4 regions of the Shinella sp. GW821-FHT11G07 genome follow, and region 1 is predicted to be linked to each of the others. Evidence: predicted binding sites of a transcription regulator. Region 1 holds the regulator's gene; each other region holds the start of a gene.
What was found. The regulator PhoB, encoded in region 1, activates phosphate uptake and scavenging genes when phosphate is short. The targets are predictions, from matches to a motif close to TGTCATNNANCTGTCAT.

Region 1 (7,430 bases):
GTCTCGGCCAACTATCCGGTCGTTGCCCGCAATGCGCTTGCCAAGGTGCTCGGCGTCAGTGAAGACGACCGCGCCGGCCTCAAGGCGGTCAACGGTATGATCTCGGACAGCGTCCGCGTTCAGCTCCGTGACCTCATCACGGCCAATCCGGCGCTCATCGGCACCACGCAGACGGTGACCTTCCTCGCCCACGGCGATCTCGATTCGGCGTTCAAGGGGCAGATCGATCTCTCCGTCGCGGAGAGCAACCGCAAGATCTCCGACAAGCAGCTCGGCTGGATGAACCAGCTTGCTGAAACCGGCGCGCTCGCCAAGCACTTCAATACCGGCATCTTCATCAACGGCGCATCGAGCCGTCCGGAAGCCGCCGGTGTCGGCGTCGCGGCCGTCGGTTCGCTCTTCATGATGCTGATCGTGCTCGCGCTGTCGCTGCCGATCGGTGTGGCCGCCTCGATCTATCTCGAGGAGTTCGCCCCGAAGAACCGCTTCACCGACCTCATCGAAGTCAACATCAACAATCTCGCCGCGGTGCCGTCGATCGTCTACGGTCTGCTCGGCCTCGCCGTCTTCGTCAACTTCGCCGGTTTCCCGCGCTCGGCAGCCCTCGTCGGCGGTCTGGTGCTGACCCTGATGACGCTGCCGACGATCATCATCGCGACCCGCGCCGCTCTCAAGGCCGTGCCGCCGTCGATCCGTGCAGCGGCCCTCGGCCTCGGCGCCTCGAAGATGCAGACCGTGTTCCACCACGTCCTGCCGCTCGCCATGCCGGGCATCCTGACGGGCACGATCATCGGCCTGGCGCATGCGCTCGGCGAAACCGCACCGCTGCTCTTGATCGGCATGGTCGCCTTCGTCGCGGACATTCCGTCAACGCCGCTTGAGCCCGCAACGGCCCTTCCGGTGCAGATCTACATGTGGGCGAACGAGGCGGAACGCGCCTTCGTGGAGCGCACGTCGGGAGCGATCATCATCCTCCTCATCTTCCTCATCCTCATGAATGTGGGTGCAATCCTGTTGCGCCGCCGTTTTGAACGGCGCTGGTAGAAGGTTATAGACAGATGAACATCATGTCAGAAGCAGCAGTCGAGAAAGCGCTGGACAAGAAAATGAACGACATTTCCTACAAGATGATCGGCAAGGACGTTTCGGTCTACTACAGCGACAAGCGCGCCCTCTACGACGTCAACCTGAACGTCCGCGAAAACACCGTGACTGCGCTCATCGGCCCGTCGGGTTGCGGCAAGTCGACGTTCCTGCGCACGCTGAACCGCATGAACGACACGATCGAAGGCTGCCGCGTCACCGGCCGGATCACGCTCGATACGGATGACATCTATGATCCGAGCATCGACGTCGTGGAACTGCGCGCCCGCGTCGGCATGGTGTTCCAGAAGCCGAACCCCTTCCCGAAGTCGATCTATGAAAACGTTGCCTACGGCCCGCGCATCCACGGCCTCGCCAAGACGAAGGCGGACATGGATGCCATCGTCGAAAAGAGCCTGCAGAAGGCCGGCCTCTGGAACGAGGTGAAGGACCGTCTGCAGGAGGGCGGCACCGGCCTCTCCGGCGGCCAGCAGCAGCGCCTCTGCATCGCGCGCGCCGTCGCCGTCAGCCCGGAAGTCATCCTGATGGATGAGCCGTGCTCGGCGCTCGACCCGATCGCGACCGCCAAGGTCGAGGAACTGATCCACGAGCTGCGCGCCAACTTCACGATCGTCATCGTGACGCACTCGATGCAGCAGGCGGCCCGCGTCTCGCAGCGTACCGCCATGTTCCACCTCGGCAATCTCGTCGAGGAGAACGACACCGACAAGATGTTCACCAACCCGGACGACCAGCGCACGCAGGACTACATCATGGGCCGCTTCGGCTGACGCGATCGTCGCCAAAGCCCTGAAAACCCGAGCGCATTAAGGACAGAACCATGTCATCGACCCATATCGTCTCGATTTACGACGAAGAACTGAAGTACCTCTCCCGCCGCATCTCCGAGATGGGCGGCACGGCCGAGCAGATGGTTGCGGATGCCGTCCGCGCCCTGGTTGCCACCGATGGCGCTCTGGCGCAGAAGGTCATTTCCGAGGACGTCATCCTCGACACTGCCGAGCGTCAGATCAACGAGAAGGCGATCGTCACGATCGCCAAGCGCCAGCCGATGGCGGCGGACCTGCGCGAAATCATGGGCGCCATCCGCATCGCGGCCGAACTGGAGCGCGTCGGCGACCTTGGCAAGAACACCGCCAAGCGCGTCATCGCCGTGCAGAGCTCGGGCATGCCGCGCAAGCTTACCCGCGGTCTCGAGCATCTCGCGGAACTCGCGCTGATGCAGCTGAAAGAAGTCCTCGACGTCTACGCGACCCGCTCGATCGAGAAGGCCAAGGCCATCCGCGAGCGCGACGACGAGATCGACGCGATCTACACGTCGCTGTTCCGCGAACTCCTGACCTACATGATGGAAGATCCGCGCAACATCACGCCCTGCACGCATCTCCTGTTTTGCGCCAAGAACATCGAGCGCATCGGCGACCACGCGACCAACATTGCGGAAACCATCTACTACATGGCGACCGGCTCGCAGCCCGAGGGTGAACGCCCGAAGGACGACACCACGACGTCGGTGGTCACTGCCGACGTTACCGACGCCTCCGAGTAAGGAGTTTCACCTCCATGGTGCCCAGAATTGCCGTCGTCGAAGACGAGGAGGCGCTCAGCGTCCTCCTGCGCTACAATCTCGAGGCCGAAGGTTTTGAGGTCGATACGATCCTGAACGGTGACGAGGCCGAGATGCGCCTGCAGGAGCGCCTGCCGGACCTTCTCATCCTCGACTGGATGCTGCCGGGCGTTTCGGGCATCGAGCTGTGCCGGCGGTTGCGCCAGCGTCCGGAAACCGAGCGCCTGCCGATCATCATGCTGACGGCACGCGGCGAGGAAAGCGAGCGCGTGCGCGGGCTCGCCACCGGCGCCGACGACTATGTCGTCAAGCCGTTCTCGACGCCGGAGCTCGTCGCGCGCGTTCGCGCCATGCTGCGCCGTGCAAAACCCGAGGTCGTCTCGACGGTGCTGCGCTGCGGCGATATCGAACTCGACCGCGAGACGCATCGCGTGCACCGCCGCACCCGCGAGGTCCGCCTCGGCCCGACGGAGTTCCGCCTCCTGGAGTTCCTGATGACCTCGCCCGGCCGCGTCTTCTCGCGCTCGCAGCTTCTCGACGGCGTCTGGGGCCATGACATCTATGTCGACGAGCGCACCGTCGACGTGCATGTCGGGCGCCTGCGCAAGGCGCTCAACTTCGCCAACATGCAGGACGTCATCCGCACCGTCCGCGGCGCCGGCTACTCGCTGGAAACCTGAGCCAAGCGTTTCCTCCCAAGGACGGAAATGGGCCCTTTGGGGCCTGTTTGCGTTTTGGGGGCTGCGCGTCTCTCGTCAGCACAAAAGAAAAGGGCCCTTCCGGGCCCTTATCGCATTCAGCTCTTCGTTTCTGCTAGCGCATCCGGCGCCGTTCAGCCGAGGGCTGGTAGGCGAGGCGCTGGTGGTAGGTGCAGTAGGGCGAGTTGTCCGGGGATTCGTTGCCGCAGAAGTGGAAGTCGTCGTTCAGCGGGTCGCCGATCGGCCACTTGCAGGTGCGCTCGGTCAGCTCGGTCAGTTCCAGCTTCCGCGACATCGGCACAACCACTTTGTTGCCGTTGGCGGGGACCGGAAGCTGCTCCGTCTGTGCGTCGAAATCGGCGTCGATGTCTTCCTTGGCGAGGATCGCGCCGGTCGGACGTGCCGCTACGCGAGCGGGGACCGGACGGGCCGCGAAGTTCGACGGCCGCGGCGTTGCAACGGCCGGACGCTTCGGGCGGGCGGCGGTCGGCGTGCCGCCGGCTTTCGCGCGGCCCGGCAGGTTCAGGCGGTGCACCTTGCCGATGACGGCGTTACGGCTGACGCCGCCGAGCTGCGCTGCGATCTGGCTCGCGCTCAGACCTTCGCTCCAGAGCTTCTTGAGTTTCTCGACCCGCTCGTCTGTCCAGTTCATCTTCTCGTCTCCGTTCGACGCTCGCGATGCGGGAATCCCTCATCGCGTTCCGGATGGGTCCGGAACTTGAACGCCCTAACTCTTTTGGTGACTAGTTCCGCCGCTTGCAGTCTAGTAATTGGTCTTTAACCTAGAGTTCGGGGGACTCTGTGACAAGAGTCGCGGGAATCGGTGCGAATCGATTTCGGAGTTTTCCCCAACTTGCTGCCCTGGTGTGACTCAAGAGCGACACCTTGCGCGCGTATCGTGAATCCTCACGTTGCGGTAGGTTCAGCGGCATTTCAGACGTGCATTTCATTGACATTGCAGGGAGAAATGCTGATAGTGCCGCATGCCGCCGAAAGGCGGTTTTTGATTTTTCTAAAGCCTGGAAAAGTCAAGCCGTAAACGAATCTTTCCGCATCTCTTTTCGGGGGACCTGCGCCATGGCCGATGCCGCGCCGCTCTATGAAACCTATATGCGTGCACCGCTCCGGTTCACGCGCGGGGAGGGCGTCTGGCTGATCGCCGAAAATGGCGAGCGATATCTCGATTTCGCCGCTGGCGTCGCCGTCAATTCGCTGGGCCATGCGCATCCCCATCTCGTTGCCGCGCTGAAGGATCAGGCCGAGAAGGTCTGGCACCTGTCCAACCTCTATGAGGTTCCGGGCCAGGAAAGCCTCGGCCGCCGGCTGACGGAGGCGACCTTCGCCGACAAGGTGTTCTTCACCAATTCCGGGGCGGAAGCGCTGGAATGCGCGATCAAGACCGCGCGTCGCTATCATTTCGCCAAGGGCCACCCCGGCAAGTTCCACATCATCACCTTCGACGGCGCCTTCCACGGCCGCACGATCGCCACCATCGCGGCCGGCGGACAGGAAAAGTACATCGAGGGTTTCGGCCCCAAGGCGCCGGGCTTCCTCAAGGTCCCCTTCGGCGACATCACAGCCGTCAAGGATTCGATCACCGAGGAAACGGCGGCCATCCTGATCGAGCCGGTGCAGGGCGAAGGCGGTATCCGCCCGGTACCGAAGGAATTCATGCAGGAGCTTCGCCAGCTCTGCGACGAATATGGACTGTTGCTGATCCTCGACGAGGTGCAGTCCGGCGTCGGCCGCACCGGTCGCCTCTTCGCCTATGAATGGTCCGGTATTGCGCCGGATATCATGGCGGTTGCCAAGGGCATCGGCGGCGGCTTCCCGCTCGGCGCCTGCCTTGCCACGAACGAAGCGGCTGCCGGCATGGTCGCCGGCACACATGGCTCCACCTATGGCGGCAACCCGCTCGCCATGGCCGTCGGCAATGCGGTGCTCGACGTCGTGCTGGAAGACGGGTTCCTCGATCATGTCCGTGACGTCGCCCTCGTCTTCCGCCAGGGCCTTGCGGCCCTCAAGGACCGTTTCCCGGAGATCATTGAGGATGTCCGCGGCGAAGGCCTGATGCTCGGCATCAAGGCAAAGATTCCGGTCGCCGACCTTCTAAAGGCCGTGCGTGCGGAAAAGCTGCTCGGCGTGCCCGCCGGCGACAATGTGCTGCGGCTTCTGCCGCCGCTTACCGTCACGGCGGAAGAGGCGCGCGAGGGGCTCGCCCGCATCGAGCGCGCAGCCGAAAAGCTGACGGCGGCCAAAGCCGCATAAGCAGGACCGAGACAGACAGGACACATCATGGCCAAGCATTTTCTCGACCTTTCCGCCGTTTCGGAAAGCGATCTCCGCGTCATCATGGACGATGCGCACACGCGCAAGGCCGCCCGCAAGGCCGGCACGGAAGAAAAGCCGCTCGCCGGCAAGATGCTCGCGATGATCTTCGAGAAGCCGTCCACCCGAACCCGCGTCTCCTTCGATGTCGGCATGCGCCAGCTCGGCGGCGAGACGCTGTTCCTGTCCGGCACCGAGATGCAGCTTGGCCGCGCCGAGACGATCGGCGACACCGCCAAGGTCCTGTCGCGCTACGTCGATGCCATCATGATCCGCACGACCGACCATAACCGTCTGCTGGAGCTTGCCGAACATGCCACCGTGCCTGTCATCAACGCGCTGACGGACCTGACGCATCCCTGCCAGATCATGGCCGACATCATGACCTTCGAGGAGCATCGCGGCTCGACGAAGGGCAAGACCTTTGCCTGGACGGGCGACGGCAACAATGTGCTGCATTCCTTCGTCGAGGGCTCGGCCCGCTTCGGCTACACGATGAGGATGGCCGTGCCGATGGGCTCCGAGCCGGACGACAAGATCCTGAATTGGGCGCGCGACAATGGCGGCAATATCCTGCTCGGCCATGATCCCGAGGCGATCATCGACGGCGTCGATCTGGTCGTCACCGATTGCTGGGTCTCGATGAACCAGGAACACCGCGCCCGCGGCCACAACATCTTCCAGCCCTATCAGGTCAACAAGCAGCTGATGGCGCGGGCGAACGACGATGCGCTCTTCATGCATTGCCTGCCGGCGCATCGCGGCGAGGAGGTCACCGACGAGGTGATCGACGGCCCGCAGTCGGTGGTCTTCGACGAGGCGGAAAACCGCCTGCATGCGCAGAAGTCGATCCTCGCCTGGTGCCTCGGCGCCGTCTGACGCGCGTCTTGAAAAACACGCCGGCCGATACGATCTAGGGGCCATCACAGGGCGCTGGAAGGCGCCCTCTCTGGCGCATGCCCGTCCGGTATGGAATGATCCGGGTGATAGCGCGCTGAATCACGGTAGAATGCCGGTCGCAAGCAGCCGGGCCCATGGCCCGGTGGCTTCCCGGTGTGCAAGGAGCAGAATGATGATGGCTGACAATGCCTTGAAACTCGGTGAGCTCGGTTATTCCGGCGACGACCATATCCTGCCGTTTCAGGTGGAAGGGCTCGACGTGCGCGGTCGTGCCGTGCAGCTCGGTCCCATGCTCGATACCATTCTGGGCCGGCACAATTATCCTGCCCCCGTCGCTCGGCTGCTCGCTGAGGCGATAACGCTTACCGTGCTGCTCGGCACCTCGTTGAAGTTCGAAGGCAAGCTGATCGTCCAGACCAAGGGCGACGGCCCGGTCGACCTGCTCGTTGCCGATTTCTCAGCACCGGAGAACGTGCGCGCCTATGCCCGTTTCGACCAGGCAGCCCTCGATGCTGCCATCGCCGCCGGTACGACGGAGCCGCATGAGTTGCTCGGCAAGGGCATTCTGGCCTTCACGATCGATCAGGGCACGCACACGCAGCGCTATCAGGGCATCGTTCCGCTCGACGGCGAGACGCTGGAGCAGATTGCCGGCGTCTATTTCCGCCAGTCGGAGCAGATTCCAACCAGGGTGCGCCTCGGCGTTGCCGAACTCTTCGATCGTGACGAGGCCGGCAAGGTGCGCCACCGCTGGCGGGCCGGCGGCATGGTCGCACAGTTCCTGCCGCAGGCGCCGGAACGCATGCGCCAGCCGGATTTGCCCGGCGGCGATG
Region 2 (7,430 bases), on a different contig from region 1:
GTCTTGAGGTTCGAGAGTGAAATCCGAACAGCAGCCGAGGGGCTAGCTGAAAATCACGCGGTTACGGCCGGCATTCTTGGCGGCATAGAGCCGGGCGTCAGCCGTCGAAAGCAGCGCATTCAGCGTCGTGCCGTCATTGTAGCTGTTGGCAATGCCGATGCTGACCGTCACCGGGGCACCGTCTGGCCGGTGGATTTCCGTCTCCACGGCGCGGCGCAACGCCTCGGCTCGTTCAGCGCCGACATCGGGGGGTATGTTCTCGCAGATCACCACGAATTCCTCGCCGCCGAAGCGGAAGACCTTGTCGTTGCCGCGCACCGTCCGTTGCAGGCAGGCGGCGATATCCCTGAGCACACCATCGCCGGCCAGATGCCCGAAACGGTCGTTGACGTCCTTGAAGTGGTCGGCATCGATGATCATCAGGGCCAGCGGCTTGCCGTCCACCAGCATTGCCGAAAGCATGCGTGGCGCTTCGAACTCCAGACGGCTGCGATCGTAGACGCCGGTCAGCGCGTCCCTACCGGACCGGTCGAGCAGATCCTCGTAGCGCTCCCGGAAGGTGAGATCGGCAAAAATATCCGAAATCGGCCGCGGCGAGACCGGAATGGCCGAGATGCGCGAATAGGAGAGATAGATCGTGATCAGCACGGCATAGGCGCAGGCCGCCATCATCTTGGCAAGCCAGCCACCCCAGAAGACTTCGATCGGCGCACCATTCAGGAAATGCAGGGCGGCAAAGAAGCCGATCTGGTCGAAGGTCAGAACAACGACCCCGGAAACGAAGAAGCGCATGGCCGTGCTGTGCTTGAAGACCCGGCCGAGCCGTTCGTAGAGCAGGATGATGGCAAGCGAATCGATATAGAGCAGCGTCGTGCCCCAGAGCATCAGCCAGCCCATCTCGTCGATGAAGGCGAGGTCGGCAAGGCGACCGGGCACGGCGCTGACGGTCTGGTGATGCCGCAGAAGGAAACCGAGGCCCACCGTCAGAAAGTTGCCGGCAAGCAGGCCGTAGATCGGCGCCCGAACGACGGCCGCATCCTCCTTCACGTAAAGGAGAAGGATCATCATCAGCTTGCCGGAAAAAAGCACGGAAGAACCCGGCGAAATGATCCCGAAGGGCAATTCAACGTAGAAGACGGCCGCCAAGTAAGTCTCGAGGAAGTGCATCACCCCGAGCGCGGCGACGAAAACGCCGATGCCCAACTGATGGCGAAGATGCAGGATGCCCACCATGAAGACAAAATAGAACCCGGCCTCGATGAGAAGCAGGATCAGATTTTCAGTACCCATGATCGGTCCGCAGATTCTTCGTGCCGGCAGCTAACAGCACCGGCACGGTCGCAACAAGTCGTTTCCTGCGGATACAGGCAAATGCGCCGGTTCTCCAGCGCCTTCATGCTGTTTGTATGACTTTTCACAATGCGAAGCGCATTCCGCTTCGCGCTGTCTCAAACCTGCCGGCTGTCCACGCCGTCGCTGAAAAGCGACGCGCCATGCTGGTCGGCAATCTGCTTGGCCTTGCGGAAGGTCGAGGCAACCGTGTCGTCCCGCGAGGAAAAGAGATCGGCGCGGATGAAGGAACGGGTCCACACCCGGTCGCCATCCCGCTTTTCGATCCGCCCGGCAAGGCGATACTGGCCGCCCTCCGGAATGGGAGCTGCGACGAGCGTAAGGTCGTTGTAGGCCTCGGTTTCCTCAGCGATTTTCGCCGGAGTTGCCGGGCCGCTGCCGCGACCGAAGAGTTTTGAAAAGAACGATGCCATGGCCAATTGCTAACACAGGCCGCTGCGCCCTCCAAGAGGAGAGCGCGCAGCCCGGCTCTCCCTAGATGATGAGGTTTGCGAGAATTTCGTTCTCGGTGATGTCCTGATAGCGCATGCCCGCACTGTCGAAGGCTTTCTTGAGAACCGCAAAGTTCTCCGGCGCCTTTGTCTCGATGCCGATGAGGATCGAGCCGAAGTTGCGGGCGGATTTCTTCAGGTATTCGAAGCGGGCGATGTCGTCGTCCGGGCCGAGCATATTGAGGAAGTCCTTCAGGGCGCCGGGGCGCTGGGCAAGCCGCAGGATGAAGTATTTCTTCAAGCCCGCATGCCGCATGGCGCGTTCCTTGACGTCCGGCAGGCGCTCGAAATCGAAATTGCCGCCGGAGACGACGGCCACCACCGTCTTGCCTTCCAGCGCCTCGCGGCCGAGCGCGTCGAGCGCCGTCAGCGACAGCGCGCCGGCCGGCTCCAGCACCACGCCCTCGACATTCAGCATGTCGATCATCGTCACGCAGATCGCGTTTTCAGAGAGCAGCATGACCTGATCAGCGGAAAACTGGCTGAGCGCCGCGAAATTGAGCGCGCCGATCTGCCCGACAGCGGCACCGTCGACAAAATTATCCACTTGGTCTAGCGTCACCACGGCGCCGCTTTCCAGGCTGCGCTTGAGGCTCGGTGCTCCGGCAGGTTCGCAGAACAGGAAACTGGAGGGACCGAGCGTGTCGGCAAGATAGCCGGTAACCCCTGAGGCAAGCCCGCCACCACCGACGGGGAGCACCACGAGATCCGGCAATTTGTCGCCGAGCTGCTCGACGATTTCCGCCGCCACCGTCGCCTGCCCCTCGATGATATCCTCATGGTCGAACGGCGGCACCATCAGCGCGCCAGTCTCCGCAGCATGGTCGCGGGCCGCCTTGTAGCACTGGTCGAAGAAGTCGCCGACGAGCTTGATCGTCACGAACTCGCCGCCGAAAATGCGCGTCTTGTCGATCTTCTGCTGCGGCGTCGTCACCGGCATGAAGACCACGCCCGGCACGCCGAAATGGCGGCAGACGAAGGCGAAGCCCTGAGCATGGTTGCCGGCGGACGCGCAGACGAAGCTGCGGGCGCCGTCCTCTTTCGCCAAAACCTTGCGGAAGAAATTGAACGCGCCCCTGATCTTGTAGGAACGCACCGGCGAGAGATCCTCGCGCTTCAGGTAAATATCCGCGCCATAGCGGGCGGAGAGGTGTTCATTGAGCTGAAGAGGTGTTTCGGGAAAAAGCCCGCGCAATGCGTCACGGGCTGCGTCGACGTCCGGTTTCATGCCGTTCGATGCCATCCTTGAGTTTGTACAATGCAAAGGCTATTGCATATCGCAGCGACAGACACCACCCGTCCCGGCCGCGCGGCCTTTCGAGACTTGACTGAGCCTACAGTACCGCACGTCATCCATGACGTGCAAAGAGCGCTGTAGAATTTTTGAATATACCGCATCAGTGATGCGGTGGCCGGCACGCAGGACGATTTTCGTTGAACGCCACCATCTTCCGGTCCGCCATCAATATCGCCGCCATCAGCGGCATCTATCTCTCCGTGGCGATGCTCATCCCGGCGTTTATCGACGTTTATTACGGCCATCCCGATTCGGAAGTCTTCTTTCTCTCCGCCTTCATGACCGGCGGCCTGTCGCTCGCCACGGCCGCAGCGACCCGCGCCGGCCCGCCGCCCTTCAACAAGCGCATGGGCTTCCTCGTCGTCAACATGCTCTGGCTGAGCGCGAGTTTCATCGGCGCGATGCCACTCTGGCTGTCCTCGATGAAGTTGACGTTCGCGCAGGCGTTTTTCGAATCGGTCTCGGCGATCAGCACGACAGGCTCGACCGTCATTGTCGGCCTCGACGACGCGCCGCCCGGCATCCTGATGTGGCGCTCGCTGCTGCACTGGCTCGGCGGCATCGGGATTCTCGCGCTTGGGCTGTTCATCATGCCGTATCTGCGCGTTGGCGGCATGTCCTTCTTCAAGCTCGAATCATCCGACACCGCCGACAAGCCCTTCGCCCGCATCGCTAGCTACACCCGTGCGTTCCTCGCCATCTACGTGGCGATCACACTGATCTGCGCTATTACCTATGCAGCCCTCGGCATGAGCCGCTTCGACGCGCTGAACCATGCCATGTCCACCGTCGCGACGGGCGGACTTTCGACACATGACGCCTCCTTCGGCTATTTCAAAAGCCTGCCGCTGCTCTGGGCCGCCACCTTCTTCATGACGCTCTCCAGCCTGCCCTTCTCGGTGCTGATCCTCATCGTCGTGCGCGGCCGCGTCGATGCGTGGCGTGATCCACAGATCCGCGTGTTTCTGGGCTATCTCGTGCTTTTCTCCGTGGCAGCCAGCGTCTTCCAGCGACTTGAAAACGGCGTCGATTTCCGCGAGGCCCTGGCACATTCCTTCTTCACAGTATCGTCGATCCTTTCGACGACCGGCTTTGCCAGCGACGACTATACGCAATGGGGCCATTTCATCGTGGCGCTCGCCTTCGTCGCGACCTTCATGGGCGGCTGTTCGGGATCAACCGCCGGCGGCCTCAAGGCCTACCGCCTGATCATCCTGTTCAACTTCATCCGAACGGGACTCTACCGCCTGATCTATCCAGACGGCATTCATGCCGTGCGCTACGGGACGATGACCGTCGATATCGATCTCCAGCGCGGCGTCTTCCTGTTCTTCATCACCTATGTGGCGATTTCCGCCATCGGCGCCATCCTGCTCGGCCTGATGGGCTATGATGTGCTGACGGCGATTTCGGCATCCGCCACTTCGCTCTCCAATGTCGGCCCCGGCGTCACCCAGGCGATCGGTCCGGCCGGCTCATTCGCTGGCTTCCACGATGCAGCGCTCTATCTCCTCTCCTTCCTCATGCTACTTGGCCGTCTCGAAATCCTCACCGTTCTCGTGATCCTGACACCGCTGTTCTGGAAGAGCTGATTTAGCACTTGCCATCAGGCGTTCTTGACTGTTGCCACGCTAATTCGCATCCTGCCGCCATCCGGCTGGAGGAAGACTGAATGTTTGTGTCGAAGTCCCTGTTGCGTCTGAGCTTTATCGGCGCGCTTCTGCCCACGCTGGCCTTTGCCGGTCCGCTTCAGGATGCGGCAAAAAAGGCGGAGGAACAGGCCGCCGCCGGCGATACGGTCGGCGCGCACAACACGATCCGCGACGCTTACGGCGCCTTCGCCGCCACCCTGCCCTTTTCAATCGGCAAATCCGTCTTCGTCTCTGCGCCCCCGGAAGGCTACGGAATGTACACGGCGCGGCCGGAAGCGAGCTTCAAACCTGGCGAGGCGCTGATCTCCTATGTCGAGCCGGTCGGCCTCACCTGGCGATCCGCCGATGGCGGTCTGCTGGAATCGCACTTCACCGTCGATCTCGAACTGCTCGACCCCAAGGGCACAAAGCTTGCCGAGCAGAAAGCCTTCGGCTCGTTCGACTTCAAGGGCAGCGTGCGCAACCAGGAAGTCTTCGCCAAGCTGACGTTGAACCTCACCAGTCCGCCACCCGGCGACTACGTTCTTCGCTATCGTTTCCGCGATGCAGCAAGCGGTGCCGTTGCCGTCAGCGAGCAGCCGTTCAAGATCGTGCCGTGATCCGTTTTCAGGCTTATCCACAGGCCGGCAGAGAATTGTGACAAGCCGGAATCGGCGCTTTCCAGCGCGTTGACGGTCAATTATGACAGCCGCATGACAACCCCAGCCATGTAAGGGGCATCCATGCTCTCGCTGTTTCGCAAACTTATGCCGCGTGAAGATCGCTTCTTCGATTATTTCGAACAGCATTCCCGCACCGTCGTCGGCGCTGCCGAAGCCCTCCAGCAGGTGCTCGCCGGCGGCCCCCACATGGAAAAACACTGCGACCGTATCATCGCGCTGGAAGACCAGGCCGACGACATCACCCGTGAAGTGCTGCTCGCCGTGCGCCGCAGCTTCATCACCCCCTTCGACCGCGGTGACATCAAGGACCTGATCCAGTCGATGGACGATGCCATCGACATGATGCACAAGACGGTGAAAACCATCCGCCTCTACGAGCAGACCAGCTTTGAGCCCGGCATGCAGGAAATGGGCGACGTCGTCGTCAAGGCAGCCCATCTCATCGCCGAGGCCATCCCGCTGCTCGACAAGGTCGGCGTGCATGCCGGCCGCCTCAGCGCCATCGCCGAGGAAGTCACCCGCGTCGAGGGTCGCTCCGACGAACTGCACGACCAGGGCCTGAAGAACCTTTTCAAGCAATACGGCAAGTCCGACCCGATGGCCTACATCATCGGCAGCGAGATCTACGGCGAACTGGAAAAGGTCGTCGACCGCTTCGAGGACGTGGCGAACGAGATCAGCGGTATCGTGATCGAGAACGTCTGATGGACGCTACCCTCGCCTTTCCGCTGCTGGTCGGCCTCGTCGGCATCGCGCTGCTCTTCGATTTCCTGAACGGCCTGCACGACGCGGCAAATTCCATCGCCACGATCGTCTCGACGCGCGTGCTGCGCCCGCAATATGCCGTCATGTGGGCGGCGTTCTTCAATTTCATCGCCTTCCTGTTCTTCGGCCTGCACGTCGCCGAAACCCTCGGCAAGGGCATCATCGATCCCGGCATTGTCAGCCCGCTCGTCATCTTCGCAGCCCTGATGGGCGCGATCATCTGGAACGTCGTCACCTGGATCTTCGGCATCCCATCGTCTTCGTCGCACGCCCTCATCGGCGGCCTCGTTGGTGCTGGCCTTGCCAAGACCGGTTTCGACGCCGTCGTCTGGAGCGGCCTCATTAAGACGGCGAGCGCCATCTTTCTGTCGCCCGCCATCGGCTTCCTCCTGGCGCTGGTCCTCGTCTTGATCGTCTCCTGGCTTTTCGTGCGCCAGACACCGTTTGCCGTCGACCGCACGTTTCGCGTCATGCAGTTCATCTCCGCTTCGCTCTATTCGCTCGGCCATGGCGGCAACGACGCGCAGAAGACGATGGGCATCATCGCGGTACTGCTCTATTCGCAGGGCTATCTCGGAGGCGAATTCTACGTGCCATTCTGGGTGGTCATCACCTGCCAGGCGGCGATGGCGCTCGGCACCTTGATGGGCGGCTGGCGCATCGTGCACACGATGGGTTCGAAGATCACCCGCCTCAACCCGATGCAGGGTTTTTGCGCCGAAACCGGCGGTGCCATCACCCTCTTCGCCGCCACCTGGCTCGGCATCCCCGTCTCGACGACGCATACGATCACCGGCGCCATCATCGGCGTGGGTGCCGCCCGTCGCGTCACGGCGGTGCGCTGGGGGATCGCCGGCAACATCGTCATCGCCTGGATCGTGACGCTGCCCTCGGCAGCAGCGATTTCGGCGCTGTTCTATCTGACGCTCAGCGTTTTCTCGGGCTGAGCGTATCGCGGCTCCGCGTTGGGGAACAATGTGGAAGAAGCGAACGATTGACGAACCGGTGCATTCGATTAAATGAAATCAGGCGTGCGTCTTTTTTGAACTGGCATTGGAAACCTATGAACGACAAAGTTTTTGACACTTTGACCGGAATGTACTTCACCGTCGACGATCCCGATGGAAGTTACGGCACCGGCCAGGTTGTCCGTCTCGCGGCCGAAGGGGTCTATTTCATACGCTTCGACGGCAACGAAGTGACGCTTCCGCTG
Region 3 (7,430 bases), on a different contig from region 1:
TCGAGGTGCGAACGACGATCGGGCCGTTCGGGATCAGCGGCGACTTCCAGAGTTCGACGATGTCGTTCATGTCGAGAATGCCCTTCTCGACCATCTTGTGCAGGTTGCCGGACGTGTAACCGTCCTTCCACTCGCCAACGCCCGAACCGAAGGTCGTGCCGGCGTCGAAGGTGCCCTTCAGCACTTCGAGGACGAGGTTTTCGTGACCGCCGCCGAAGCCGGTTTCAGCGAAATATTCCTTGACCGGGCCGCCGATGGCTTCCGGCAGGGTGACGAGCGGTACGAGATAGCCCGAGGTCGAGTCCGGGTCGGCGAAGCCGAGCTTCTTGCCCTTGAGGTCTTCGAGCTTGGTGATGCCGCTGTCCTTGCGGGCGACCATGATCGAGTGGTAGCCGGTCGAGCCGTCGGTCTGGACGGTCGTCAGGATCGGCTCGACGGCGTCGGCCTTGGCGAGGTAAATCTTGGCAAAGCCGGACGCGCCGAGTTCGGCGTAGTCGAGCGTGCCGCCGAGCAGGCCCTGGATAACGCCGTCATAGTCGGCAGCCGGGAAGAACGAGACCTTCTCGAAGCCGAGTTCGGCCTTCAGGTGATCGCCGAGGCACTGGTAGTTGCGCAGGCGGTCGGCTTCGTTTTCGCCGCCGATGATGCCGACGCGGAATTCCTTGAGGTCTTCAGCCTGGACGTGGCCGGCGAGCGCGATGAGCGCGACGGCGCCGAGAAGTACTTTCTTCAGCATGGTCTCTCTCCTGTTTGACCGGCTTTGCCGGACTGGAAGTTGTCTGACCCTTTACGCGGGTCGTTCGATCCCGGCGGGGCTCAGAGCCCGGCCAGTGCCAGCGGTGTCGGGCTGGCGGATTCCTTGATATTGTCCTGACGGGCCGGGTTGCGGATCGCCGTGGATGTGAGGCTCTCGTCGATCTCCGCGCCATCGGCGCCCGTGCCGTAGATCGTGCGTACCGCTTCGCTGTCGAGTTCGCGTGCAGACCCGTCGAACACGACGCGGCCGTGCGCCATGCCGATGATGCGTTCGCAATAGGCGCGTGCCGTGTCGAGCGTGTGAAGGTTGGTGATGACCGTAATGCCTTCGCGCTCGTTGATGTCGCGCAGCGCGTCCATGACGATCTTGGCGTTCAGCGGGTCGAGCGAGGCGATCGGCTCGTCGGCGAGCAGCATCTTCGGGTTCTGCATCAGGGCGCGGGCAATCGCCACGCGCTGTTGCTGCCCGCCGGACAGCGTGCCGGCCGGCTGGAGCGCCGTCTGCTCGATGCCCAGGCGTTCGAGGGCGGCAATCGCCATGATGCGCTCTTCGCGGGTGAAGAGGTTGAGGATGCTGAGCGTCGTCGAACGGTGGTTGAGGCGGCCGAGCAGAACATTGGTCAGGACGTCGAGGCGCGGCACGAGGTTGAACTGCTGGAAGATCATCGCACAGTCGCGCTGCCAGTTGCGCAGTGCCGAACCGCGCAACGACGAAACCAAGACGTCGTTGAAATGGATCGAGCCTTCACTCGGATCGGCAAGACGGTTGATCATGCGCAGCATGGTGGACTTGCCGGCACCCGAGCGGCCGATGACGCCAACCATCTGGCCCTGCGGGATGTCGAAGGTCACAGCGTCGACCGCAACGCGCTCGCCGAAACGGCGGGTGACATTCTTCAGTCGGAACATGGCGGATCCCTCTTAATTTCCAGTAGCGAGCCCGTGATGGGGCAATGTCGTTTTCGGGATTGGCTGTAAACGCTGTTGATGAAGCGGCGATGTCAGTTTCATGTCGGAAAAATTACAGTCCACAGGCCTGAATTTCCGGCATTGCACATGCCCGCTCAGCCGTCGTGACGGGCGAGAAAGGCTTCTGCGTCAAGTTTGCGAAAGTCGTCCAAAGCGGCGCGCAACCGGGCATGATCCCAGTCCCACCAGGCGAGTTTTTCCATGCGTTCGGCGATGCTTCGCGGGAAGCGTTCGCGGATGACTTTCGCTGCCACGCCGCCGACGATCATGTAGGGTTCGACGTCTTTTGTGACGACCGCGCCGGACCCTATGACAGCCCCGTTGCCGATTGTGACACCCGGCAAAATCGTCGAGCCATGGCCGATCCACACGTCATGGCCGACGGTGACGCGATGCTCGCGCCGCCAGGCAAAGAAATCCGGTTCCTGTTCCGTATCGGGCCAGTAATCGTTGGCCCGGTAGGTGAAGTGGTGCAGCGTCGCGCGCCACATCGGGTGGTTGGTGGCATTGAGGCGGACCGACGAGGCGATGTTGGCGAACTTGCCGATCGTTGCGCACCAGACCGAGCCACCATCCATGATGTAGGAATAGTCGCCGATATCAGCTTCGCTGATGCGGCAGTTCTCGGCGATCTCGGTGTAGCGGCCGAGCACCGTGTCGGAGACAATGGCTGTCGGGTGGATCAGCGGCGTTTCGGACAGCTTGGTCATGCGGCGGCCTTTCGCGGCGAAAAGGCAGAGACGTCGACGATGCGGTCGGCGACCTTTTCGCGCACGTCCTCGTCGTGGAAGATGCCGAGCAGCGCTACACCGGCCGCCTTCTTCTGCTCGATCATGCCGACGACGACGGCGCGGTTCTTCGCATCAAGCGAGGCGGTCGGCTCATCGAGCAGCAGGATGCGGTGATCGGTGATGAAGCCGCGCGCGATGTTGACGCGCTGCTGTTCACCGCCGGAGAAGGTGGCGGGCGGCAGCTGCCAGAGTTCGCGCGGCAGGTTGAGACGGGCCAGCATGGCCTCTGCCGTCGCCTTCGCCTCGGCCGCATCGACGCCGCGGGCCGTGAGTGGTTCGGCCACGACATCGACGGCTGCAACACGCGGCACGGTGCGCAGGAACTGGCTGACGTAACCCAGCGTCGCCCGGCGAACCGACAGGATCGTGCGCGGATCGGCGGTCGCGAGATCGAGCAGCTTGCCGTCGTGATCGACCAGGATCTGGCCGTTATCGACAGCGTAGTTGCCGTAGACCATCTTGAGCAGCGAACTCTTGCCGATGCCGGACGGTCCGCCCAGCACGACGCATTCGCCTGACTTCACCGAGAAGGTGACATTCGACATGACAGGCAGTCGGATGCCGTCGCGAAGATGCATGGTAAAGCTCTTCGCCACTTCGGAGACAACGAGGGGTGTGGGCATGTCACTTTTCCTTTTGACGCATGGTCTTGTCCGAAAACCGGGTTCCACTTTTCGGGACCATGCTTTCAGACCTGAAGGATCGAGGAGACGAGGAGCTGGGTATAGGCTTCGCGCGGATCGTCGAGCACGCGGTCTGTCAGGCCCTGCTCGATGACGAGGCCGTCCTTCATCACCATCATGCGGTGCGAGAGGAGACGCGCCACGGCGAGATCATGCGTGACGATGATCGCCGAGAGGCCAAGGTCCTGCACGAGGCCGCGCAACAGATCGAGCAGGCGGGCCTGCACCGAAACGTCGAGACCGCCGGTCGGCTCGTCCATGAAGATGAGGCGCGGCGATGTGACGAGGTTGCGGGCGATCTGCAGGCGCTGACGCATGCCGCCGGAGAAGTCGCGCGGCTGGTCGTCGATGCGATCGACGCTGATCTCGACGCGGCCGAGCCAGGAGCCCGCCGTCTCGCGGATATTGCCGTAATGCCGCTCACCGATGGCCATCAGCCGCTCGCCGACATTGGCGCCGGCCGACACGGCCATGCGCAGGCCGTCCGCCGGGTTTTGGTGCACGAAGCCCCAGTCGGTGCGCATCAGGAAACGGCGCTCCGCCTCGCTCATGCGGGAGAGATCGCGCATCTGGCCGTCACGCATGCGGTATTCGACGGCGCCGGAGCTCGGCATCAACCGCGTTGCGAGGCAATTCAGCAGCGTCGTCTTGCCGGAGCCGGATTCTCCGACGATCGCCAGCACTTCACCGGGCCAGAGGTCGAAGGAGACATTCTGGCAGCCGATGCGCGCGCCATAGAATTTCGAGATGTCGCGGACTTTGAGAAGCGGCGTGTCGGTCATTCGGCAGCCTCCTTGTTATAGGCGAGATGGCCGCGGTGGCCGTGGGCGCAACGGTCTTCGCAATGGTCGGTATCCGAGCAGACGAACATCCGCCCGCCTCTGTCATCGAGCACCACCTCGTCGAGATAGACATTCTCCGCGCCGCACAGCGCGCAGGGCTTGTCGAAGGTCTGGATCTCGAAGGGATGGTCCTCGAAATCGAGGCTGACGACCTCGGTATAGGGCGGTACGGCGTAGATGCGCTTTTCGCGACCCGCGCCAAACAGCTGAAGCGCTTCCGACATGTGCATCTTCGGATTGTCGAATTTCGGGGTCGGCGACGGGTCCATGACGTAGCGACCCTCGACTTTCACCGGATAGGCATAGGTCGTGGCGATATGGCCGTTCTTGGCGATGTCCTCGTAGAGCTTGACATGCATCAGGCCGTATTCTTCCAGCGCGTGCATCTTGCGCGTCTCGGTCTCGCGCGGCTCGAGGAAGCGAAGCGGCTCCGGAATCGGCACCTGGTAGACCAGCGTCTGCCCGGCCGTCAGCTTCTCCTCGGGAATACGGTGGCGCGTCTGGATGATCGTCGCCTCGCGGGTCTCCGTCGTCACCGCGACATTGGCCACCTTCTGGAAAAAGGCGCGGATGGAGACGGCATTCGTCGTGTCGTCGGCGCCCTGGTCGATGACTTTCAGCACATCGTCCGGTCCGAGGATCGCCGCCGTCACCTGCACGCCGCCGGTGCCCCAACCGTAGGGCATAGGCATTTCACGCGATGCGAAGGGCACCTGATAGCCGGGAATGGCGATCGCTTTCAGAATCGCCCGGCGGATCATGCGTTTCGTCTGTTCGTCGAGATAGGCGAAATTGTAGGTCGCCAGATCGGTCGTATTCATTCTGCGGCCTCCGGAAGATCGATGTTCTGCGCGGCCTCGTACTCGCGCCGCATGCGGCGTACGAGATCGAGTTCGGCCTGGAAATCCACGTAATGCGGCAGTTTCAGGTGCTCGACGAAGCCGGTTGCCTGGACGTTGTCCGAATGGGAAATGACGAACTCCTCATCCTGCGCAGGCGCCACGATATCCTCGCCGAACTCTTCCGCACGCAACGCACGGTCGACCAGCGACATGGCCATGGCCTTGCGCTCGCTCTGGCCGAAAACGAGGCCATAGCCGCGGGTGAACTGCGGCGGGTTTTTCGCCGAGCCCTTGAACTGGGCGATCATCTGGCATTCGGTCACCTGGACGCGGCCGAGCGAGACGGAAAAGCCGAGTTCCGGCATATCCAGCTCCACCTCGACCTCGCCGATGCGCACTTCCCCAACGAAGGGATGGGTGCGGGCGTAGCCGCGCTGGGTGGAATAGCCGAGCGCCAGCAGGAAACCTTCATCGCCTCGGGCGAGCGCCTGCAGACGCAGGTCACGCGCCATCGGGAATTCCAGCGGCTCGCGTGTGATGTCGCCTGCGACATGGCCGTCCGGCAAGCTGCCATCGCCCTCGACCAGGCCTTCATCGGCCAGGATGTCGGAGACGCGCATGACCGCCTCGCCGGGCTCTTCCCGCTCCAGGCCCGCTTCGACAGTCTCGTCACCCAAAAGTGACGGGTCGAGAAGGCGGTGGGTATAGTCGAAGGTGGGGCCGAGAAGCTGGCCGCCAGGCAAGTCCTTGTAGGTCGCCGAGACGCGGCGCTCGATCAGCATGGCGCCCGTCTCGACCGGCTTGGAATAGCCGAAGCGCGGCAATGTCGTGCGATAGGCACGCAGGATGAAGATCGCCTCGATCATGTCACCGCGCGACTGCCGGATGGCGAGCGCAGCCAGCGCACGATCGTAAAGCGAGGCTTCCGCCATCACGCGGTCGACAGCGAGGCCAAGCTGGGCGACGATCTGCTCGATGCCGATTGCCGGCAGCGAGCGGTCACCGCGGCGGCGGTCGGCGAGAAGGCGATGGGCGTTGGAGATGGCGGCTTCGCCACCCTTGACGGCAACGTACATGGTTCAGGCCTCCCCTGCGGCGGATTTGACGCGAAGAACGGTGGTGCGCGGCAGGCAGAGGATGCCGTCACCGGCAACGAGGATCAGATCCACGCCGCGCGGAAAACCCTGCCGGTTCTCGGACCAGAAATGCGGGAACATGTCCGGCAGGCCGATCGGCGCGATCTCTTCTTCCGTGCGGATGCCCGGGCCGGTCAGCACCAGCGGCCGACCACCCTCGAAGGCCTCGATTTCGACGACGAGCGTCGTCGAACGATCCGGATATTCCTGCGTGCCCTGGGCGAACAGGCAGAGATTGGGCAGCATTGCGCCCTTTTCCACGAAGGCGAAACGGGCGTCCTGCCGCTCTTCCGTCACGGTCGCGCCGGCATTGAAGGCGAGCCAGCCGGGCAGCGCCGACTTGGCAAGCACCGGCGTCAGCCAGATCGATGTGTCGTGATCGCAGAGCGTGAGCGCCACTGCACCAGCGGTAGCGTTGAGCGGTGCGGGCGGCGTCACGGTCGCGGCAACGCGCCCGATCGTGCCGGGACGGGCCATGCAATCCATCAGCGTGCGGAAGACGGCCTGCGCCTCGAACACCGGCTTCTGAAAACCGCCGGCAAAGGCGAGCGTATCGAGTGACATCAGTCCTCTCCCCGAACCATGGTGAAGAAATCGACGCGGGTGGCCGCCGTCTGGCGGGCCTTTTCGGCGTCCTCTTTGGCAACGCGGGCGGCCACGGCATCGAGCAGCGTCTCGACTTCGGCTTTGCGGGCTGGCTGCTGGAACAACGCGTCAAAGGTCGCCGCAAGGCGCGCCTTTGCGCCATCGGTGCCGAGCGCCTGGCCGTGACCGACCGTGCCGTCGTCGAGGCGGATGCTGGCGCGGCTCACCGTCGCCTCGCCGAGATTGAACGGCGCACCGCCGCCACCGATACGGCCACGTACCATGACGAGGCCGGTTTCCGGTCCGCGCACCGGCTGGACCGTCGGCTTTTCGCCGAGCGCATCCCAGGCTGCCTGCAACTCGGCCCGGCTTGCCTTCGCAAGCAGGCCCATCGCCCTCTGCCGCTCGCCGCCCGCGTCCTTCGCGGTGGCTTCGGCAGATTTCTGTAGTGATGCCATTGTCATTTCTCCAAATGTCTATTAATCTAGACAACCGAACATCTAAGTCTTGTCTTAACGGGGGCGCGTGACAAGGGTATGACAGGCACAAAATGGTAGAGCGGCAATCGGGCGTCGCCCTCTGGCGACAGATCGCGGACCGCATGCGGCTGGCGATCAACAACGGGGATTTCGACGAAACCAACATGATGCCGCCGGAAGTGGTGCTGGCGAGCCGCTTCGGCGTAAATCGGCACACGGTGCGCAGTGCGCTTGCAGCACTCGCGGAAGAAGGCATCGTTCGGCCGATCCAGGGTATCGGCACGCGCATCGAGCGTCGCGACCGCCTGCGCTTCCCGATCTCGCGGCGCACCCGCTTTTCGCAGGGC
Region 4 (7,430 bases), on a different contig from region 1:
GATCGGGTCGCCGTCTTCCGACAGCGTGTGCGGCACGAAGCCGTAATTGCCCGGATAGGTCATCGGCGTGTAGAGGAAACGGTCGACGACGAGCGCGCCGGCTTCCTTGTCCATTTCGTACTTGATCGGGTGGCCGCCGACCGGCACCTCGACAATGACGTTCACGTCGTCCGGCGGGTTCTTGCCAACGGAAATCGCATCGATACGCATGGGGGCTCCCTCAGTGCACTGGGTTGATTGCGGGCTTCCTAATGCGAATCCCGCTGCGGCGCAACATGACTTTCACTGGGGCCGAATAGACCGCTGCGATGTTTCGTCTTCTCAGGACCGGAGGATACCCATGCACCTGACAGCTTTTCTTCTTGCGACAACCCTCGCCGCTTGCGTCGCGACCGTCGCACAGGCGAACGAAAGCGCCTATTCCGAGCGCAATCTCGATGCCTGCAAGACGCTGTCGCAAACCGACGAAGGCCCGAGCATCACCCTTCAATGCGACGGCTACAAGGATCTCGCCGTCTATTTCAAGGAGGGTGACCTCCGCCAGAGCCAGGCCTATGGCCCGATCAGCAAGGTCTGGCTCGACGAGGCTTTTGAAAGCTTCGGGCCGTTCAATCACACCAACGCCAAGATCGAATGGCGCCTCGGCACGGATGGCAGGCCGGTTGCGACCATCGTCCGCTGGTTCGTGTCCGACCCGGAGACCACCAGCGACGTGACGACGCGCTACGGCCAGGTCCTGGTCGTCTCGACGGTCGCAACCGCTGAAAACCCGACGAGCTGCGTCGTCGGCTATGTCGATGCGCTGGAAAACAAGGATGCCAACACGCGCGCCCGAACGGTCGCGGACGAGGAAGCGCACAATTTCGCCTGCGGCGTCAGCGAGCCGCAATGGCATGGAACAAGGGGAAAACTGGCAGGGGAACCGATGCGCTATCTGCCGGAGACCAAGGAATAGCCTAAGGCCAGACGAAACCGACCTTCTTCAGTTCCTTCACGCCGAAACTCTCCATGCCTTCCGCAATATCGCGGCCGCCGGCGGATCGGAAGAAGCGGTCGGCATGTTCGCTGTCTTCCAGGCACCAGACGATCAGGCCGTTGCAGCCGAGCGATTTCAAAAGCCGTTGCGCCTCGCCGAACAGCATGCGGCCAAGGCCGATACCCTGGTATTCCGGACGCAGATACAATTCGTAGATCTCGCCTTCCTGCGGTAGGGCCCGGGCGCGGTTGAGGCCGAGCGTGGCATAGCCTGCCACCGTACCGGCGACATCCAGCACCAGCAAAGTCGCGGGACCGCGCGTCGCCTTGCGCCACCAGGTCTCGCCCCGCCGATCGACCATCTGGTTGAGCGGGATATGCGGAATGAGGCCGCCATAGGTCTGCAGCCACGATACCCGATGTACCTCGGATATCGCGCGCGCGTCCTGCGGCTCGGCGCGCCGCACATCGATCGACAGTGTTTTCATAACACCACTCTTATTCCCGCACCGATTCCATCGGAATCCCGCACCATGCAATGGCATCCATTGCCCACAGGCGAGTTCCGGATGGCACGCGGAAAAGTTAACGCTTTTTTAACAAACGTCACAAGTCGTAAAACGATGGCACACACATGAAAAACCCCGGCCCCCTTATTTCAGGGGGCCGGGGTTCAAAATGTCCCGTTTCGGGAAGAAGTGGCTTATGCCGCGCCGGACGCGCGCTGCTTGTCGAATCGCTTGCGGTCGTTGGCGTCGAGGAACATCTTGCGCAGACGGATCGACTTCGGCGTGACTTCCATCAGCTCGTCGTCCTGGATCCACGACAGCGCGCGGTCGAGCGTCATGCGGATCGGCGGGGTCAGCTTCACGGCTTCATCCTTGCCGGCGGCGCGGATGTTGGTGAGCTGCTTGCCCTTGAGAACGTTGACCTCGAGGTCGTTGTCACGGGTGTGGATGCCGATGATCATGCCTGCATAGACCTTTTCGCCCGGCTCGATGATCATCGGGCCGCGGTCTTCAAGGTTGAACATGGCATAGGCGACGGCTTCGCCCGAAGCGTTCGACAGCAGCACGCCGTTGACGCGACCGCCGATGGCGCCCTTGTAGGGCTGGTAGTCGTGGAACAGGCGGTTCATGACGGCCGTGCCGCGCGTGTCGGTCAACAGTTCCGACTGGTAGCCGATCAGGCCGCGGGTCGGCGCCAGGAACTTCAGGCGAACACGATTGCCGCCGGACGGACGAAGTTCCGTCATCTCGGCCTTGCGCTCGGACATCTTCTGCACGACGACACCCGAATGCTCTTCGTCGACGTCGACGACGACTTCTTCGATCGGCTCCATCGTGGTGCCGTTCTCGTCCTTGTGCATGACGACGCGCGGACGCGACACGGCCAGTTCGAAACCTTCGCGACGCATGGTCTCGATCAGAACGGCGAGCTGAAGTTCGCCGCGGCCGGAAACGTAGAACGAATCCTTGCCTTCGGCCTCTTCGATCTTCAGCGCGACATTGCCTTCGGCTTCCTTGAACAGGCGGTCACGGATGACGCGGCTCGTCACCTTGTCGCCTTCGGTGCCGGCAAGCGGGCTGTCATTGACGATGAAGGACATGGTGACGGTCGGCGGGTCGATCGGCTGTGCCGTCATGGCCTCGGTGACCGACGGATCGCAGAACGTGTCGGCAACCGTGCCCTTGGAGAGACCGGCGATGGCGACGATGTCGCCTGCATGGGCTTCGTCGATCGCCGTGCGCTCGATGCCGCGGAAGGCGAGGATCTTCGAGATACGGCCGGTTTCGATGAGCTTGCCGTCCTGGCCGAGAACCTTGACCGCCTGGTTCGGCTTGATCGAGCCGGAATGGATGCGGCCGGTGATGATACGGCCGAGGAAGGGGTTGGCTTCGAGGATCGTGCCGATCAAACGGAACGGACCGTCGGCGACCGTCGGCTCCGGCACATGCTTCAGCACGAGGTCGAGCAGCGGCGCCATGCCTTCGTCCTTCGGGCCTTCCGGGTTGACGTTCATCCAGCCGTTACGGCCCGAACCATAGAGGATCGGGAAGTCGAGCTGTTCGTCGGTGGCGTCGAGATTGGCGAAGAGGTCGAAGACTTCGTTCAGCACTTCCTCGTGGCGGCCGTCCGGACGGTCGATCTTGTTGATCGCGACGATCGGCTTCAGGCCGACCTTGAGGGCCTTGCCGACCACGAACTTGGTCTGCGGCATCGGGCCTTCCGACGAGTCGACGAGAACGATCGCGCCGTCCACCATCGAGAGGATACGCTCCACTTCGCCGCCGAAGTCGGCGTGGCCGGGGGTGTCGACGATGTTGATGCGAACGCCCTTCCAATCCACCGAGGTCGCCTTGGCGAGAATGGTGATGCCGCGTTCCTTTTCGAGATCGTTCGAGTCCATCACGCGTTCGGCAACGCGCTGGTTTTCACGGAACGAGCCGGACTGCTTCAGAAGCTCGTCAACAAGCGTGGTCTTGCCATGGTCGACGTGCGCGATGATCGCGATATTGCGGATAGACATGGTGTAATCTCTGAGGTTCGGGGCGCGCAGGGTATAAGGGCGCCGTCTTCAATGGTCGGGCTCTTACATGTTTTTCCGCAAATGCGAAAGGGGCGGGATGCAACTCTGTTGCCCGACCAGCGCGCGGCTTGCTCTCATGATGAACGCACGGGCGGCAGCGTGACGCGCCAAAGCTCCTGATCCTCCCGGTCCATCAGCCGCACGGTCATCTCCTCGCTCGATCCGTTGATATCGACGAGACCGAAGAATTGCAGGCCGGCGGACGGCGGCAGGTTGCTGTCGACCCCGCCTTTCGACGACTTGATGAAGCGCACTTCCGGGCCGAAGGTCATGTCGAGCGGTTTCGGCCCATAGGTGCCGGAATGCAGCGGCCCGGAGACGAATTCCCAGAACGGATTGAACTCCTGGAATTTTGCGCGCGACGGGTCGTAGTGGTGCGCAGCGGTGTAGTGCACGTCCGCCGTCAGCCACACGACATTGTGGATCGCATTGTCCCGCATGAAGGAAAGCAGGTCGGCGATTTCGCGCTCGCGCGCCGCCGGCGGACCATTAAGACCGTCCGCAACCCCTTCATAACCAAGGCTGTTGGCATAATCATCCCAGATGACGAGGCCGAGCGGCATGTCGCAGGCGATGACCTTCCAGACCGCCTGCGAGGCGGCAAGCTCTCGGCGCAGCCAGTCTGCCTGCCGCCAGCCGAACAGGCCGTTTTCCGTGCCGCCGCGGTTGGGGCTGCGATACGAGCGCAGGTCGACGAAGAACACGTCGAGCAGCGGACCATAGGCGACCTTGCGGAAGATACGGCCGGGCTCGGTGGGAAAATAGCGGATCGGCGTCATTTCATGGAAGGCGCGCCGCGCACGCTCTTCATAGACGCCGATATCCTTGTCCGGATAGCGCCGGTCGCCGGTCAGGTCGCTCGATTCCGACCAGTTGTTCAAAACCTCGTGGTCGTCCCACTGGAAGAAGGTCGGGCACTGGGTGTTGAAGGACAGCAGGTGGTCGTCGAGCAGATTGTATTTCCACTGGCCGCGAAATTCTTCCAGCGTGCGCGCCACGCTGCGTTTCTCATCCGTCACGATGCGGTTCTTCCACACGCCGCCGTCGCGCAGCGGAATTTCGTCCGGGATCGGGCCGTCGGCATAGACGGTATCGCCGGAATGGATGAAGAAATCCGGCTCATGGCGCAGCATGGTCGAATAGGTCTTCATGCCGACATTGTCGATGCCCCAGCCTTGGCCTGCCGTATCGCCAGACCAGACGAAACGCACAGAGCGCTTGCGCATCGGCGCCGTGCGGAAGCGTCCGACGACCGGCTCGGAGATCAGATGGCTGGAATAGGGATCGTTTGCGGTGAAGCGATAGAAAATATCCTGGTCCGGCAGCAGGCCCTGCAACATCGCCTTGACGGTATTGTCCGTGCCCATCGTCGCTTTCTGCAACGGCAGGCGTGCCGCATCGAGAAAACTCTCGGTGGTCGAATATTCCAGCGTCACCTCGGCCGGCCGGTCGACCCGCGCCCAGACCATGCCGGACGAACAATCGACATCACCCGACTGCACGCCGTGGGAAAAGACCGGACTGCCATGACGCCGCGCATAATAGGGCACCGCCAGCGCCGAGGACGTCGCAAGCGCGCCGGCCCCTGCGGTCAGAAGGAAAGAACGCCGCGTCAGCGTCTCCGGAACAATCGCCATGCCACCTCCGGCCTGACCCGCGAATCGAAACGCCAGGCGGGCAGACCATGAGTCCCGGCCATGTCAGTCCGGTAACGGGACGATGACGATTCACCGAAAGTTCAGTGACGGGACGATGACTGCCAGTAGCTGGTGCGACAGATCCGGCCAGCAACCATCACCCTCAGGCCGTCGACTTACTGGCCATGAGCCGCACCCTCTCCTCCGTCATCCTCGGGCTTGACCCGAGGACCCATGCCACAAATTTAACGCATGCCGTGATGCGTGGATCCTCGGGTCAAGCCCGAGGATGACGGCGACGGGTGGCGTGACGGTTCAGGGAAGGGAAACAGCACCCCTAAGCCGCCAACCCCTTTTTCTCCAGCATCGCCTCCGGGCTCGGCAGCTTGCCGCGGAAGGCCTTGTAGGCGTCTTCCGGGTCGACGGCACCGCCGACGGCGTAGATATAGGTCTTCAGCCGCTCGGCCATGGCCGGGTTGAAGGCGTCGCCGGTCTCGGTGAAGGCCGCGAAGGCGTCCGCGTCCAGCACTTCCGACCACATGTAGGAATAGTAGCCGGCCGAATAGCCGTCACCGGAGAAGACGTGCTGGAAGTGCGGCGTGGCATGGCGCATGACGATGGACGCCGGCAGGCCGATCTTTTCCAGCACCTCGGCCTGCACCGCCATCGGATCCGCGACGGCGCCGCGCGTGTGGAAGGCCATGTCGACCAGCGCCGAAGAGGTGAACTCCACCGTCGCGAAGCCGGAATTGAAGGTGCGGGCGGCGAGCACCTTGTCGAGCAGCGCTGCCGGCATCGCCTCGCCGGTCTGGTAATGCACGGCGTAACGCGTCAAGATTTCCGGCACCGTCAGCCAGTGTTCGTAGAGCTGCGAGGGCAGTTCGACGAAGTCGCGCGAAACGCCGGTGCCCGACACCGACGGATAGGTGACGTCCGACAGCATGCCGTGCAGCGCATGGCCGAATTCGTGGAACAGCGTGCGGGCATCGTCGATCGACAGCAGCGCCGGTTTGCCCTCGGCGGGTTTGGCGAAATTGCAGATATTGTAGATGATCGGGATTTCGCCGACCGAACCGTTCGCAAGCGGCAGCCGGTGCTGGCTCTGGTAGGAGCTCATCCAGGCGCCCGAGCGCTTGGAGGACCGGGCGAAATAATCGCCAAGGAACATGGCGACAAGCGTGTCGTCGCGGTCACGGATCTCGAACACGCGCACGTCAGGATGATAGACCGGCACATCCTTCTTCTCGATCGCCTGGATGCCGAACAGCCGCTCGGCAACGTCGAAGCTGGCATCGATGATCTTTTCAAGCTGGAGGTAGGGTTTCAGCTCGGCCTCGGAGAAGTTGAACTTTTTCGCCCGCAGCTTTTCCGCATAGTAGCGCCAGTCCCACGGCATGACCGCGTGGTTGCGGCCTTCATCGGCGACAAGCACGGCCAAATCCGCCTCCTCTTCCCGCGCCCGCGCCACGGCCTTTTCCCAGACCTGCATCAGGAGCCCGTTCACCGCGTCAGGCGTCTTCGCCATCGTGTTGTCGAGCTTCAGCGCGGCAAAGTTCTCGTAGCCGAGCAGGCCCGCCTTTTCCGCCCGCAGCGCCAGCGTGTCCTTGACGATACCGCGATTGTCCGTCTCGCCCTCGTTCTCGCCGCGCGCCACCCAGGCACGAAACGCCTGTTCGCGCAGGTCCCGGCGCGCCGAAAACGTCAGGAAGGGTTCGATGATCGAGCGCGACAGCGTGACGGCATAGCGCCCGTCCTCGCCGCGCTCGCGCGCCACGGATGCCATGGCATCCTTCAGGAAATCCGGCAGGCCATCGAGCGCATCGCCCTCATCGAGGAACAGCACCCAGCTCTTTTCGTCGGCCAGCACGTTCTGGCCGAACTTCGCGCCGAGCCCGGCGAGCGTCTCGTTGATCGTCGACAGCCGCTCCTGCTCCGGCTTTTCCAGCTTGGCGCCGGATTTCACGAAACCCTTCCAGTGCCGTTCCAGCACGCGGATCTGCTCCAGAGAGAGGTTCAGGGCCTCACGGCCTTCCCACAGCGCATCGATACGCTGGAAGAGCGTGGCATTGGTGCCGATCTTCGAATAGTGCCGCGACATTTTTGGCGCGATCTCGCGTTCCAGCGCCTGGATCGTGTCGTTGGTGTTGGCGCCGGCACGGCTCCAGAACAGGGCGGAAACGCGCGACAGCTGGTCGCCGGCAATTTCCAGCGCGACGATCGTGTTCTCG

Region 2: the regulator PhoB is predicted to act here: its motif matches at 5,472-5,488, upstream of AC1RT2_RS05275 (DUF47 family protein).
Region 3: the regulator PhoB is predicted to act here: its motif matches at 1,755-1,771, upstream of phnC (phosphonate ABC transporter ATP-binding protein).
Region 4: the regulator PhoB is predicted to act here: its motif matches at 5,307-5,323, upstream of AC1RT2_RS11465 (alkaline phosphatase D family protein).

Annotation. Positions count from the first base shown of each region.
Region 1 is NZ_JBXARJ010000006.1:105,244-112,673, reverse strand. Features, by position in the region: gene pstA (phosphate ABC transporter permease PstA) at 1-1,044, shown strand, start outside; gene pstB (phosphate ABC transporter ATP-binding protein PstB) at 1,059-1,874, shown strand; gene phoU (phosphate signaling complex protein PhoU) at 1,925-2,653, shown strand; gene phoB (phosphate regulon transcriptional regulator PhoB) at 2,668-3,351, shown strand; gene AC1RT2_RS13495 (GcrA family cell cycle regulator) at 3,485-4,021, opposite strand; gene AC1RT2_RS13490 (aspartate aminotransferase family protein) at 4,447-5,637, shown strand; gene argF (ornithine carbamoyltransferase) at 5,665-6,576, shown strand; gene AC1RT2_RS13480 (Hsp33 family molecular chaperone) at 6,773-7,430, shown strand, end outside.
Region 2 is NZ_JBXARJ010000002.1:374,879-382,308, reverse strand. Features, by position in the region: gene AC1RT2_RS05300 (GGDEF domain-containing protein) at 43-1,293, opposite strand; gene AC1RT2_RS05295 (HlyU family transcriptional regulator) at 1,449-1,763, opposite strand; gene ilvA (threonine ammonia-lyase) at 1,825-3,069, opposite strand; gene AC1RT2_RS05285 (TrkH family potassium uptake protein) at 3,276-4,730, shown strand; gene AC1RT2_RS05280 (hypothetical protein) at 4,811-5,389, shown strand; gene AC1RT2_RS05275 (DUF47 family protein) at 5,513-6,157, shown strand; gene AC1RT2_RS05270 (inorganic phosphate transporter) at 6,157-7,164, shown strand; gene AC1RT2_RS05265 (hypothetical protein) at 7,281-7,430, shown strand, end outside.
Region 3 is NZ_JBXARJ010000001.1:60,366-67,795, forward strand. Features, by position in the region: gene phnD (phosphonate ABC transporter substrate-binding protein) at 1-736, opposite strand, end outside; gene phnC (phosphonate ABC transporter ATP-binding protein) at 817-1,665, opposite strand; gene AC1RT2_RS00310 (DapH/DapD/GlmU-related protein) at 1,821-2,435, opposite strand; gene phnL (phosphonate C-P lyase system protein PhnL) at 2,432-3,139, opposite strand; gene phnK (phosphonate C-P lyase system protein PhnK) at 3,205-3,981, opposite strand; gene AC1RT2_RS00325 (alpha-D-ribose 1-methylphosphonate 5-phosphate C-P-lyase PhnJ) at 3,978-4,862, opposite strand; gene AC1RT2_RS00330 (carbon-phosphorus lyase complex subunit) at 4,859-5,959, opposite strand; gene phnH (phosphonate C-P lyase system protein PhnH) at 5,963-6,583, opposite strand; gene phnG (phosphonate C-P lyase system protein PhnG) at 6,583-7,062, opposite strand; gene phnF (phosphonate metabolism transcriptional regulator PhnF) at 7,155-7,430, shown strand, end outside.
Region 4 is NZ_JBXARJ010000005.1:77,139-84,568, forward strand. Features, by position in the region: gene ppa (inorganic diphosphatase) at 1-210, opposite strand, end outside; gene AC1RT2_RS11450 (hypothetical protein) at 341-955, shown strand; gene AC1RT2_RS11455 (GNAT family N-acetyltransferase) at 957-1,463, opposite strand; gene typA (translational GTPase TypA) at 1,679-3,505, opposite strand; gene AC1RT2_RS11465 (alkaline phosphatase D family protein) at 3,640-5,202, opposite strand; gene AC1RT2_RS11470 (M3 family metallopeptidase) at 5,540-7,430, opposite strand, start outside.